Regions from separate parts of the Thalassospira permensis NBRC 106175 genome, predicted to be linked through region 2. Evidence: riboswitches for the same ligand, from Rfam matches in the RefSeq annotation. Region 2 holds a riboswitch; each other region holds the start of a gene.

Region 1 (4,313 bases), on a different contig from region 2:
GGATGCGGGTCGTTCGATGTGGTTCCGGACATGACGGTTTCCTCCTGTGCGGTGGCGGTGCTGGAAAACAGCATCAGAAGACTGGCGATAGAAGACGCAAACATATGACGTGCCATGCGGGCCTCCTTGGGCGTTACGGGTCAATATGCCGATGCGGTCGGGCGCACGATGATCTCGTTGACATCGACGCTTTCGGGCTGGGCGATTGCGTAAAGCACCGACCATGCAATGGAAATCGGGCTGAGTGCGGTTTTGCGCAGTTCACCAAGAAACCCTTTGGCATTGTCATCGGTAATGTCGTTGCCAAGTTCTGTTTCGGTAACGCCCGGCGAAATGGTGGTGACGCGGATATCGCGGCTTTCCTGACGCAGGCCATCGGAAATCGCCCAGACGGCATATTTCGTGGCGCAGTAAACGGCGGCAGTCGGCGATACCAGATGTGCGCCAATGGATGCGGTATTGATGATGTGGCCGCTACCCTGTTCCTTGAACAATGGCAGACCGGCGGCAATGCCATTCAGGACGCCGCGAATATTGACGTCGATCATCTTGTTCCACTCGTCAATTTTCAGTTCGGCAAGCGGCGACAGGGGCATGACACCGGCATTGTTGAAGATCACATCAACGCGGCCATAGGTGTTTTTGGCGAAATAGATCAGTGCTTCGACGTCGTCGGCATCGGTGACATCAACCGCGCGACATGTGGCGGTGCCGCCTTCGGCCTCGATTTCGGCGACGATGGAATGAAGCTTTGCCGTGCGTCGGGCCGCAAGAACGACCTTTGCACCGTTTTCGGCCAGAAGTTTTGCCGTGGCCTCGCCAATTCCGCTGCTGGCACCGGTAATGACGACAACCTTGTTTTCAACATTGTTGGACATAAGCGACATGACATCCTCCTTGTCTGGATCATGGCGCTTACTGTGATTGCAAATGGTGGCCTGATGAATACACAGAACTCTTGATCAATTGCCTGATTCTCCAGGCAGGGTGAAAACCGCTTTTCAGGATGGTTCTGGTTGCTATAGTTCATATTAGAGAAACAAAGGAGTTTGGTGATGCCTGTGTTTGAAGAGATGTCTGAACTGATTGACAGATACTGCGAAGGCGAAGGTGTTGCCGAGACGCCGGTAAAGGCGGTGCATCTGTATCGTGCGACCGGGCCGTCGATGAAAGTTCCGACAATCTACAAGCCATGCCTTTGCATTATCGCGTCAGGTGCCAAAGAGGTCACTCTGGGCGAGGCGGTTTTCAGTTATGCGCCCGGAAAGTATCTGGTGGCGTCGGTCGACCTGCCGATTGTCGGCTGTGTGACAAATGCCAGTGCAGCACTTCCGTATCGCAGTTTGTCGATTGAACTGGATGGTCAGATGTTGGGCGATCTTGTCACCCAGATTGATCTTCAGGTCGGCTCGGCATCCGAAAGCGATTGCGGTCTTCATGTCGATAACGCCAGCGATACCTTGCTGGATGCCGTGATGCGCCTGTTGCGCCTGTGCGATGAGAAAGACGATATTTCCGTGATGGCGCCGATGCTTCTGCGCGAGGTGCATTATCGCCTTCTGCGCGGCCTTCAGGGGGGCCGTATTGCGCAAATCGGCATGGGCGGCAGCAACATGCAACGCATTTCCAAGATCATCCGCCTTATGAAGGACGATTTTGCCGCACCGCTTCGGGTCGATGATCTGGCGGCACAGGCGAATATGAGTCCGTCTTCCTTCCATCATCATTTCAAGCAGGTAACCTCCATGAGCCCGCTTCAGTATCAGAAACGCCTTCGCCTGACGATGGCGCGCCAGATGATGCTGACCGAAATGAAGGATGCGGCAACCGCGGCCTATGAAGTCGGATATGAAAGCGCATCACAGTTCAGCCGTGAATATGCCCGCATGTTTGGCGCGCCACCGATGCGCGATGTCTCGGCGATCCTTGGGCGGCTGGGCGGCGATGGCACGGCGGCGGCGAACGCCTATTGAAAATTGTAATCATTGCGATTTATTCGCAATTGGCTTGACCGGCCTTCGTGACTATGTGACACCGATAGATGTCAGTATCCGATAAGGATAAAGGGAATTCGAAGCCGTCCGTGAAGACGGTTAACCGAAGCTGCCCCCGCAACTGTAGGCGGTGAGTGTTTCCTTCTGAAAGCCACTGGGATATTTCCCGGGAAGGCAGGAAAACACAACGACCCGCGAGCCAGGAGACCTGCTGACATGAATACGACGGACCGGGCGGGGTGCCCCGGAGGATGTCGGTATATGTCACCGTTCCGGGCGGGCTGAAAGCCATTGGACCGCCCTTGGATCCCGGCATTTCCCGCCATTTTTCAGCACTTTAGCCAGTCCCTTGACCATAGCAACTTTGATGTTATGTTATAACATAACGTTTATTGGTTTGGTATGTCCGGTCGGGAAATGAAATTCCCGATCAGCATATCCATGAAAGGACGCAAAGTGATTGAACTGAACAAAAAGGTTTTTGCAGTCGGGGTGTTTGCTGCAGGACTGGCTTCTTTCGCACAATACGCATCTGCCACGGAATATCCGCTTACATTGGAAAATTGTGGTCGAACCCTGACCTTTGATCAGGCTCCGAACCGTGTCGTATCGCTTGGCCAAAGCAGCACGGAACTGCTTTATCTTCTGGGACTGGCGGACAGGGTGGTCGGAACGGCCGTATGGCTTGGTCCGGTGCAGGAACAGTTTCGCGACGTCAACGCCACCATTCCGCGTCTGGCAGACAACGATCCCAGCTTTGAAAGTGTGGTCGGCCAGAAACCCGATTTGGTCACAACCCAGTTCCAATGGCATATCGGCCCGAATGGCAAGGTCGGAACGATTGACCAGTTTGCTGAACTTTCAATCCCGGTCTATACCGCACCAGCCGATTGCGTCGGTAAGGACAACACCACGGGCGGTGACGGAACGCGGATTGATGCCTTTTCGATGGATCAGATCTATCAGGGGATAGCCGACCTTTCGAAAATCTTCGATGTCGAGGAACGCGGCGCAGATCTGATTGCCGATTTCAAAGCCCGCGAACAGGCTGCGCGCGAAAAAGTGGCCGCCGTGAATGGCAAGGGAATTTCGGCACTGTTCTGGTTCTCCAGTGCTGAAATCGATGTTGATCCGTTTGTTGCCGGGCAGAAAGGCGCACCGGCCTATGTCATGTCGATCCTTGGTGTGGAGAATGTCATCGACAGTAACGATGAATGGCCCACAGTCGGGTGGGAAACCATCGCACGAACCAATCCCGATATCATTGTGATTGGCAAAATGGATCGTCGTCGTTTTCCGGCCGATGACTGGGAACTGAAAATGCAGTTCCTGAAATCCGATCCGGTAACCCGTCAGATGAATGCGGTCAAAAGCGGAAATATCGTCGTCATGGATGCCCAGTCGATGAACCCGACCATGCGGACAATCGACGGCATTGAAACCCTGGCCAAGGCAATCGAGGCGTTCGAGGCAACCCAGTGATCGGGCCAATGATCGGGAATATCATTTCCAGCCCCGTTTTCATGAAACGCATCAGCGTGGCATTTGCCGCGCTGATGTTGCTGGCAGCGGTTCTGGCGGTTGCCGCATCGGTGGGCGAAACAGCGATCCCGGTGGGCACGGTGATCAATACGATTGCCAATCATTTGTGGGATGCCGGGTATCCGGTGGATGCGATTGATGCCGGTATTATCTGGAACTACCGACTTAGCCGCGCGATTGTTGCTGCAAGTTGCGGGGCGGCACTTGCTGTTTCCGGTGCGGTCTTGCAGGCGCTTTTGCGTAACAGTCTTGCCGATCCTTACTTGCTGGGCATTTCAGCCGGTGCCTCGACCGGTGCGGTCAGCATCGTGATCCTAGGTCTTGGGGCCGGGATGCTTTCCCTGTCGCTTGGCGCATTTATCGGCGCGGTGGCGGCATTCGCCTTTGTGACCCTTCTGGCGTTACAGGCCGGGCGCGGCACGGGGGCGATCATTCTGGCAGGTATTGCCGGATCGCAGATGTTCAATGCCCTGACATCCTTCATTGTCACCAAATCGGCCAGTGCCGAACAGGCGCGTGGCATCATGTTCTGGCTTCTGGGCAATCTTAGCGGCGTGCGCTGGCCCGATGTGTGGCTGGCTTTACCCGTGGCTCTTGTCGGGCTTGTCGTGTGTCTTTGGCATGCACGCGCACTTGATGCCTTTACGTTTGGTCGTGAATCCGCCGCATCGCTTGGTGTGCCGGTCAGGCGGGTTTATGCGATCCTGATTGCCGCAGCCGCGATGATGACCGCGGTAATGGTCAGTATCGTTGGTTCCATCGGTTTTGTCGGGCTCG
Region 2 (4,313 bases):
TTGTTGCGGGTGCGGTGACCGCGTTCATGTGTCTGATTGCCATGATGGTCGGGGCATCGGTTGTCGGATGGATCGCCCGACATCAGATTGGCGGCCATACTGGCGATGTGCTGGGCATGACTCAAATCATCTCCGAGCTGCTTGTCGGTATTGCATTTATCGCGATACTTCAGATTGCCTGATGATAAGATCATGAAAAGAACCGTTCAAAACCGAGCCCAAACCCGGATCGTATTTTTCGACCGCATTTTTCCTTGGGGGAAGAATGGACAAAGCAGTGACAACCCGTTGGTGGCTTGTTCGCCATGCGCCGGTTCTCAACCCGGAACGGCTTGTCTATGGCCGAAGCGACGTGCCGGTTGATCTTACCGATGAAAAGGCATTGCGTGCCCTGTCGCGCCATTTGCCAAACGACGCGGTCTGGATTACGAGCCACCTTTCGCGCACGCTTGATACCGCGCTTAAACTTCTTGAGCTGATGGATGAAAACATCCTGCCGACGCGTGAAACCGGCTTTGCCGAACAGCATTTTGGCGCATGGGAAAAGAAACACTGGAATGATCTGCCCAAAGGGGAAACCACCCGTTTCTGGGCCGATTTCGCGCGCCAGCATCCTCCGAATGGTGAAAGTTTCAGCGACGTTGTCGAACGGGTTGGGCCAATATTTGACCGGCTGACAAGATATTGGGCCGGGCGCGATATTGTGGCCGTTATTCACGGCGGGACGGTGCGCGCGGCCCTTGCCAATGCGCTTGGTCTGTCGCTTGAGGCGGCCTTATCATTTCATATCGATACGCTTGGCGTGACACGGATCGAACATATAACCGGCGTCGATCAGCCGGGCTGGCGGGTGGCCGGTGTTAATCTGCGTTACTGATTAAAGGGGGGCTGGGCAGTACCCATCTGCCGATACCCTGTGGGGCTTGAATGACATGCCACACAGGGTATCAGTTTTCAGGCGGATTTCCGTTGATCGGTTTCCTGCGCATCGACAAGCGCATATTCCGACAAAAAGCGATCTACCATATCGGCAGAGACATCGTATCTGCCACAGATTGACGCGATATCGTCGAGATAGGCTTCGTAGTAAGGAATAGGCCGGCTGCGCGATTTGCCGCGAAGCTCGTTGATTTCCGTAAAGTCGGATGCAAATTCCGGTGCTTCGATAACCTGAATGATCGTGTCGTCGATGATGGCGGCGGGTTTGCCTTTGTATTTCTTACCACAGGCTGAAAGCATTTTGCTGGCGGTCGGGATGGATATCCCAGGCTGGCCCAGAAGCAGTGACATTTGATCTTCGTCGAAATCGTCATTTTCGAACAATTCCACGAGTTTCGTCAGGTCACGGACCAGAAGCGAAAGCGCATTTACGCGGATGCCACGCGCATGCGACCAAATGATGGTCGCGACAACACCACAGGTCGGACGGCTGGCATAAATGTTTCGAACATCACGACGCGCCAATGATATTTCACCATTCACAGCATGATGTTGCAGGAATTCGGGAAAGGATTGATCATTATAGCTCAATCTATCCAGCAGCCCGCGCCACATGTCTTCGCGTGATACGGTCTGCCAGGTTGTTGATTTCAGATTCCGAATTCGTTGAATTTGTTCATGAATTGCCATTTGATCAGCAAATTTCCAATTAACCCCAAGAAGTTTTTCCGAAACCCTTTGCGGTTTCGGCATCCGGACTTTGTTTGTTTTGTAATGTCCGGCGGTCACGCGGGCGGCTTTTGTCGGCTCTGATCCATCGTGACAAAATTATGTTCTCCTAAAGAATAACCGCCGACAAGCAGTCAATTCTTACAAATACTGACCTTATGGCTAGGTCGGAGTTTGGGCTTTGGTCGTGGGAGCAAAGCTGCTAGGTTCGGCGCTGCCGTTTGGTGATGGGAAACCGGTGTGATGCCGGTGCTGCCCCCGCAACTGTAACGGGTTGGGTGATCCGGGTGATGTGATGTCACAAGCCACCGGTAATGTTGATTTGCAGACAACATGCCGGGAAGGCGGATTGCTTTCATGCCCGCAGCCAGGAAACCAGCCATCGGTATCCCTGTTCGTAAGGATATGGGGTAACGCAATCCGGCCTCGGTGGGAGGTCAAAGCGAAGGAAAGCGGCTATGACCCAGAATATGGCTGATAACAGCCAGCTTGCCGGGATCCATCTGATCCTTGGCGGTGCCAGATCGGGCAAAAGCCGGTTTGCCGAAAACCGGATCAACCATGCAGGCGGCGGTATTTATGTCGCGACCGGCCGGGCATGGGACGAGGAAATGGCAAATCGCATCGAACTTCACAAATCATCGCGCGGCGAGATATGGCAAACGATTGAGGAACCGCTTGATCTTTTCGGTGTCCTGTCTGCCTGCAATCGCGACGGCAGCAAACCGGTACTGGTCGATTGTCTGACGCTTTGGCTGACCAATCTGATGCTGGAAGATCGCGATATCGAGGCCGAGTTTGACCGGCTTTGCGACCTTTTGCCGGAGCTGGATATCCCAGTTCTTCTGGTTTCGAACGAGGTCGGTTTCGGGATTGTGCCGGAAAATGCCATGGCGCGCAGCTTTCGCGATCATGCCGGACGATTGCATCAACGGATTGCCGAGCTTGCCGATCAGGTGACGCTTGTGGTTGCGGGCATTCCGATGTCGGTTAAATAGATCAGAATTCATAGATTTAAGGGTAATTGAATATGGCACAGCTTGGAAAAATTCCGGCAACAGTGATCACCGGTTTTCTTGGTGCAGGCAAAACCACGATGATCCGCAATATGCTGGAAAATGCCGGGGGTAAGCGGATTGCGCTGATCATTAACGAATTTGGTGATCTGGGCGTGGACCGCGAAGTGATAAATGGTTGTGGCATTTCGGGATGTGCCGAGGACGACGTTGTCGAACTTGCAAACGGGTGCATCTGTTGCACGGTGGCCGATGATTTCCTGCCGACCATCAAGGGCCTGATTGATCGCGACACGCCGCCTGATCATATCGTTATCGAAACATCAGGGTTGGCACTGCCAAAACCGTTGGTCAAGGCGTTCAACTGGCCGGAAATCCGTTCACGGGTCACGGTAGATGGTGTGGTGGCTGTTCTGGACGGGGCGGCATTGCGCGACGGGCTGTTTGCCCATGATCATCATGCGGTTCAGGCCCAACGCGAGGCGGATGATAATCTTGATCATGAAAGCCCGCTTGAGGAACTGTTTGAAGAGCAGCTTCATTGCGCCGATATGGTGGTTCTGAACAAAACCGACCTGCTTACAGAAGCTGAAATTGCCAAGGTCGAGGCAGATATCCGGGCCGAGCTGAAACGCCCATCGGTCAAGATCATCGCGACCGCGCATTCGAAGGTCGAAAATGCTGTTTTGCTGGGACTTGGAGCGGCGGCCGAAGACGATCTTGATAGCCGCCCCTCACATCATGACGATGGTCACGAACATGACCACGACGATTTTGAAAGCTTTGTCGTGTCACTTGACGCGGTTGACGATGCGGCCGTGCTTGAAAAACGCCTGATTGATGTCGTGCGTCAGTTCGATGTCCTGCGGATCAAGGGTTTTCTTGATATTCCCGGCAAGCCGATGCGCCAGGTTGTTCAGGGCGTTGGTGAGAGATTCCAGCGTTATTTCGACCGGCCGTGGGCCGAAACCGAAACGCGCCGGTCGGAACTGGTGGTGATCGGCCTGCATGGCTTGGATCGCGGTGCCATCGAAGCGGCAATCAAGGCATCGTGACATTTTGAAATTGTAAGATCATCCGGTCGACAACGTTGTGCGGGCGGATGATCTTGAACCAGCACACGATAAAAGAAACGGACATTTCCGATGCATCTGCTTGCCGCCCAGCCTGGGCTTGTTACCGATGGAAGCGAAGCCGTCGATCTGGGGCAAAGCCCGGGCGATGTCGTTATCCTGTCGGCAGCAGAGTCCGAGCTTGCCTGTCTGGCCGGGGCGCAGGCGCGATTGCATTCAGCATTTGGCGACGCGACACCGTCGCTGCGATTGGCAAGTCTATTGCAGCTGGGTCACAACATGTCGGTCGATCTTTATGTCGAGGATGTTCTGACCGATGCCAAATTCATCATCGTGCGCATTCTGGGCGGGCGGGGATATTGGGAATACGGGATCGAACAGCTGGTCGAACTGGCCCGTCGCAACGACGTGCCGTTGGTACTGTTGCCAGGTGACGATCAACCCGATGCGGAACTGTTGTCGTTATCGACGGTAAAGGGTGCAACGTATCAGCAAATCTGGCGTTACCTGATCGAAGGTGGTCCGGGAAATGCTGAACATTTACTGCGTCTTATAT
Region 3 (4,313 bases), on a different contig from region 2:
TTCCTGCAGGATCAGTTGGGTATTGCGCGCAATGCGGCGCGCAAAGCCATCGGGCAGGCCGATCAGATGATCATAGGGCAGGCAGATAACGCTATCAGCCCCGCCCAGACCGGCGCTCAAGCTGGTGACGGTGGTGCGCAGCATATTGACCCACGGATCAACCTTCGACAGCGCCATTTCGGCCGATACGGCATTGATCGTGATGGTGGCGTCATCCACACCCGATGCCGAAAGAACACGGCTCCACATCAGGCGAAGCGCACGAAGTTTGGCAATCCCGGCAAAGAAATCGGTGCCGACCGCAACATTGAACGCAATCGCACCCGCCGCCTGATCAATCACCATGCCGGTATCGGTCAGGGCGCGCAGATAGGTGACACCACCTGCCAGCAGGTAGGCAAGTTCCTGCCCATCGGTCGCACCGGCATTACAGAACGGCGCGCCATTGACCGTGATGGCGGTGGCATGCGGGAAACGGTCGATCAGATCGGCGGCAATATCGGCGGCCTGTTTGATCGCATCATCGGCGGAAACCGGAAGGCTGCCTGTTGCGGCCAATGTGCCAATCGGATCGATGTTAAAGGCCGGTGCGGCGTCGCTTGCAAAATCGTCATCCGCGTCGGCGCTGTTTTCCGCATCCTTTTCAAGGCGTGCGGCCAGAATGGCGGCGGCCGGGATGGCGGCGGCACCGGCATCGATCGCGACGGTGGCAAGGTTGGTATAGACATCGTCAAGTGTGGCTTCGAGATCGGCAAGGCAGTGAATGGCAATGCCGTCAATGCCAGCATCGCCCGATGTGACATCCGCGCCCGTGCGTGCGGCGGCATCCAGACGTAGCAGGACCGACGTTGCGCCGTTTTCCAGATCATCGAGAATCGCGGCATTGACCGATTTGGGATCGGGATGGGCATGAAGCTGGCGGATGTCCCAGCCGCTGGCGGCGTCCTTGGCATCGACGGCGGCACACAGGACCTGATGGATCAGGCGGGTTGCGTCGTCCTGATCGTCGTTGGTGTAAAGCGGCTGCATCGCGAAACCGTCAAGCATCCTTGTGACCAGTTTCCTGTCAAAGGATGCACCTTTAAGCCCGGCTTCCGCCAGTTGACGCCAGCTCGCATAATCTGCGGCTGGAAACTCTGAGGCCAGCTTTAACGGGTCTGTCATGCTCTCTCCCGGTCGCGGTCGGATCTTTTCGGATCTGGGCCGATTCTATTTTACAACGGATTCCCTCCGCCCGGTACACCCCGCCCGGTCCGGCAGAAACAGAGCCATCTTTCGGTATCTGGCTTGTGCACCGCCAAAACGGCGCATTTACAGTTGCGAGGGCAGCTTCGGCCTTGATCGCGGGTTTGCGCCGGATCGTACCGAATTCCCGAAAGAATGTTTCCATATCGCATCTGCGACATGGCGGTGTTTATAGCACCCGCCCATAATTACGTAAATAGGCATGGAAATACCTATTTAGGTCAATATTCCGACCATCCATCAGCGTTCCGTAACGTTATCGTCCTGAAAAATGGTTGTTTTCTGCCAAAGGCGGGATCAGTGGACGGATAATTATGGCGTGCCGCTGCCATTATACTTTGGCCGGATTGTGATGGTTTCTGGGAAAAAATGCGGGGTTTAACCAATTTGACATTTTCATCTGCCAGATTGGGGCTGTCCCAAATCTCGGAGTATTGCCATCCATGAATGCGCTCAGCGCCGTGCCGCCCCGACCGATACATGACGGTCTGGTTGCGTTTGCCGACGACAGCCCCAGCGCCAAAGCGGCCCTTGAAACCGTTTTGCGCCGTGCCGGGTATGACGTGGCAGGGTTTGACTGTGCCGACGATCTGATCGACCAGCTGGACGGTCTTTATCCGCGCGCGATTATTCTGGATCTTGAAATGCCCGGTATGAGCGGGTTTGAAGCCTTTTGCGAGATTCGCCGCCGCTTCCCGAACGCGGTCGAGGTGCCGGTTCTGTTCTTCTCGGCCCATTATGATGCCGATACGCGGGCCCAGGCCGATGCCCTTGGCGCGGCTGACTTTATCAGCAAAGATGCAAGCCCGATGGTGGTGATCGAGCAGCTTAACCGGGCGCTCGATAAATCCATGAGCCATTGCTGAGTTATTTTTGGCAATCGCCTGCATTTTTCATTTTTAGTGAATAATCAAAAAATCGGGTCTTTTGGCAAAAAAAATGCCGTTCGACCCGATTTTTCATATTGCTCATATCATAATAGCAAACGCCTTCTCAGGCGTGGCGAAGCTGTGCCGGGTCACCCGATGGCATGGCAATCGTGTGATCCTCGTCCCCGTGGACATGATAAAGTCGATCACAGGCAAGTGTGGTCGACGGATCGATGGTTGGACGCTGGGCGAGGCGGTCATAGATGGCCGCAAAATCGGTATCCATTGCATCGAAAAGCTGCTGATAGTCGGTCAGCACGAAATAGGTTTTCTGGAAATCGTCAATGGCATAGTCGGTTGCCATAACCCGTTCGAGGTCAAATGCCACCCGGTTGGGGGTTGGATCGGTGACGGAATAGATGGTTTCCGTTTGCGATGACAGCATGCCCGCCCCATAGGCGCGCAATCCGTGTTCGGTCATGATCAGGCCGAACTCTACCATGTACCAGTACATGCGGGCGAGTTTCTTGAGCCCGCCTTTGGCAATGGCTTCGGGGCCCTTGGCACCATAAGCCGCCAGATAATCGGCAAAGACCGGGTCATAAAGCATCGGCACATGACCAAAGAAGTCATGGAAGATGTCGGGTTCGACGAGATAGTCGATCTCCTCCGGCTTGCGCAGCCAGACGGTCACCGGGAAACGCCGGTTGGCGAGATGATCGAAAAACACATCATCGGGCACCAGCCCCGGCACCGCGACAAGGTGCCAGCCAGTGGCAGCATGGAGCTTCTCACTGACCCGACCGAAATGCGGAATGCCGTCGGCGGCATCAAGTTTTTCAAGATTGCGGATATAATCGGGGGCGGCATAGCCCGGCAGGATCGCCTTCTGACGGGCATAAAGTTTGCGCCAAAGGTCATGTTCGGCCTCAGAATAGGATGCCCAGTCCTGGGCCACGGTGTAGTCATCATTGATGTGGCTGTAATCGCCGCGCAGATTTTTGTTCTGGTCCATAGCGGTCCTCGTTTGCTCCCTGATGAGACTTTCTGCATGGACTATTTTACATCAATTCAAATGTCATTTTCGCGCGATATAGGGATCAAAATGCGTTATGGTTGATCAAATATGACCGTATAAACCATTTTGAGGGCGAAAAATGACCGATGTGCTGTTAAGCCCGACCGACATCAAAATCCTGCAAATCCTTCAGCGCGACGCATCGATCAGCAATGTGCAGCTGGCCGAAAAGGTCGGTATGTCGCCTTCGCCGTGCCTGCGCCGGGTCAAGCAGCTTGAGGCATCGGGCATCATTCGCCAGACGGTGGCGTTGCTGGACCGCAGGAAGGCCGGGCTTGGCGTGCTGGCAACCATTCAGGTCCGCCTGCAACGCCACACCGAAGAAGGGGCGGAGGATTTTGCCAAGGCGATGAACGACCTGCCGCAGATCATGTCCTGTTGGGCGATGACCGGGCGGCAGGATTTCCTTCTGGTGGCGCTGGCGCGCGATATTGAAAGCTTTGGGGATTTCGTGACGCACAAGCTGCTCTCGATGCCCAATGTGCGTGATGTGCAGTCAAGCCTTGTGCTTAAGGAATACAAGAACCAGACGGCGATTCCGATATTGGCGACGGTTTGAGGGTTGCAGGCACGATATGGCTGCCAACTTCGCCCGCACCAATGATGCCGATGATCGTCACGGGAGATTTAACTTTGGATTTGTCATGGAAAGCGATGCGGGCAGGCAAAGGGGGAATTTTCCCGCCCGCATCAGGGCGATCATCAGGTGCCGATGCCACCCGCGACATTGACGGTTTCACCAGTGATGTAACCGGCATGCGGTCCGGCAAAGAAGGCGATGGTTTCGGCGACTTCGTCAAGCGTCGCGATCCGGCGGATCGGGTGCATGTCAAGAAGCGCATCGGGCACGCTGTCGCCAAGAACTTCGGTGGCCATGTCGGTTGGCATCACGCCGGGCTGAATGACATTGACCGTGATGTTGCGACCGCCGAGATCACGGGCAACGCCCTTGGCATAGCCGACAAGGGCGGCTTTGGTCCCGGCATAGTCGGCCGCACCGGCGAAGGGAACGTGGCTGCCAAGGAGTGAGCCGATAAAGATGATCCGGCCCCCGTCAGAAAGTTTGGGGGCGGCCGCACGGGTATTGGCGATTGTCCCCATGACATTGACCTGCCATTGGC

What was found. Region 2 has a riboswitch for cobalamin ahead of cobU (bifunctional adenosylcobinamide kinase/adenosylcobinamide-phosphate guanylyltransferase). Riboswitches for the same ligand answer to the same signal wherever they lie in the genome.
Region 1: linked by a shared signal. The riboswitch ahead of SMB34_RS14460 (ABC transporter substrate-binding protein) and the one ahead of cobU (bifunctional adenosylcobinamide kinase/adenosylcobinamide-phosphate guanylyltransferase) in region 2 are both predicted to bind cobalamin.
Region 3: linked by a shared signal. The riboswitch ahead of SMB34_RS00160 (methylmalonyl-CoA mutase family protein) and the one ahead of cobU (bifunctional adenosylcobinamide kinase/adenosylcobinamide-phosphate guanylyltransferase) in region 2 are both predicted to bind cobalamin.

What each region holds. Positions count from the first base shown of each region.
Region 1 covers NZ_AUNC01000030.1:12,365-16,677, reverse strand. The annotation lists gene SMB34_RS21475 (Atu4866 domain-containing protein) at 1-116, opposite strand, end outside; gene SMB34_RS14470 (SDR family oxidoreductase) at 141-887, opposite strand; gene SMB34_RS14465 (AraC family transcriptional regulator) at 1,056-1,973, shown strand; cobalamin riboswitch at 2,029-2,224, shown strand; gene SMB34_RS14460 (ABC transporter substrate-binding protein) at 2,436-3,476, shown strand; gene SMB34_RS14455 (FecCD family ABC transporter permease) at 3,518-4,313, shown strand, end outside.
Region 2 covers NZ_AUNC01000012.1:257,649-261,961, forward strand. The annotation lists gene cobS (adenosylcobinamide-GDP ribazoletransferase) at 1-182, shown strand, start outside; gene SMB34_RS08390 (histidine phosphatase family protein) at 266-877, shown strand; gene SMB34_RS08395 (hypothetical protein) at 955-1,530, opposite strand; cobalamin riboswitch at 1,873-2,066, shown strand; gene cobU (bifunctional adenosylcobinamide kinase/adenosylcobinamide-phosphate guanylyltransferase) at 2,127-2,666, shown strand; gene cobW (cobalamin biosynthesis protein CobW) at 2,699-3,739, shown strand; gene cobN (cobaltochelatase subunit CobN) at 3,830-4,313, shown strand, end outside.
Region 3 covers NZ_AUNC01000001.1:55,559-59,871, forward strand. The annotation lists gene SMB34_RS00160 (methylmalonyl-CoA mutase family protein) at 1-1,164, opposite strand, end outside; cobalamin riboswitch at 1,256-1,422, opposite strand; gene SMB34_RS00165 (response regulator) at 1,689-2,111, shown strand; gene phhA (phenylalanine 4-monooxygenase) at 2,239-3,129, opposite strand; gene SMB34_RS00175 (Lrp/AsnC family transcriptional regulator) at 3,272-3,751, shown strand; gene SMB34_RS00180 (SDR family NAD(P)-dependent oxidoreductase) at 3,895-4,313, opposite strand, start outside.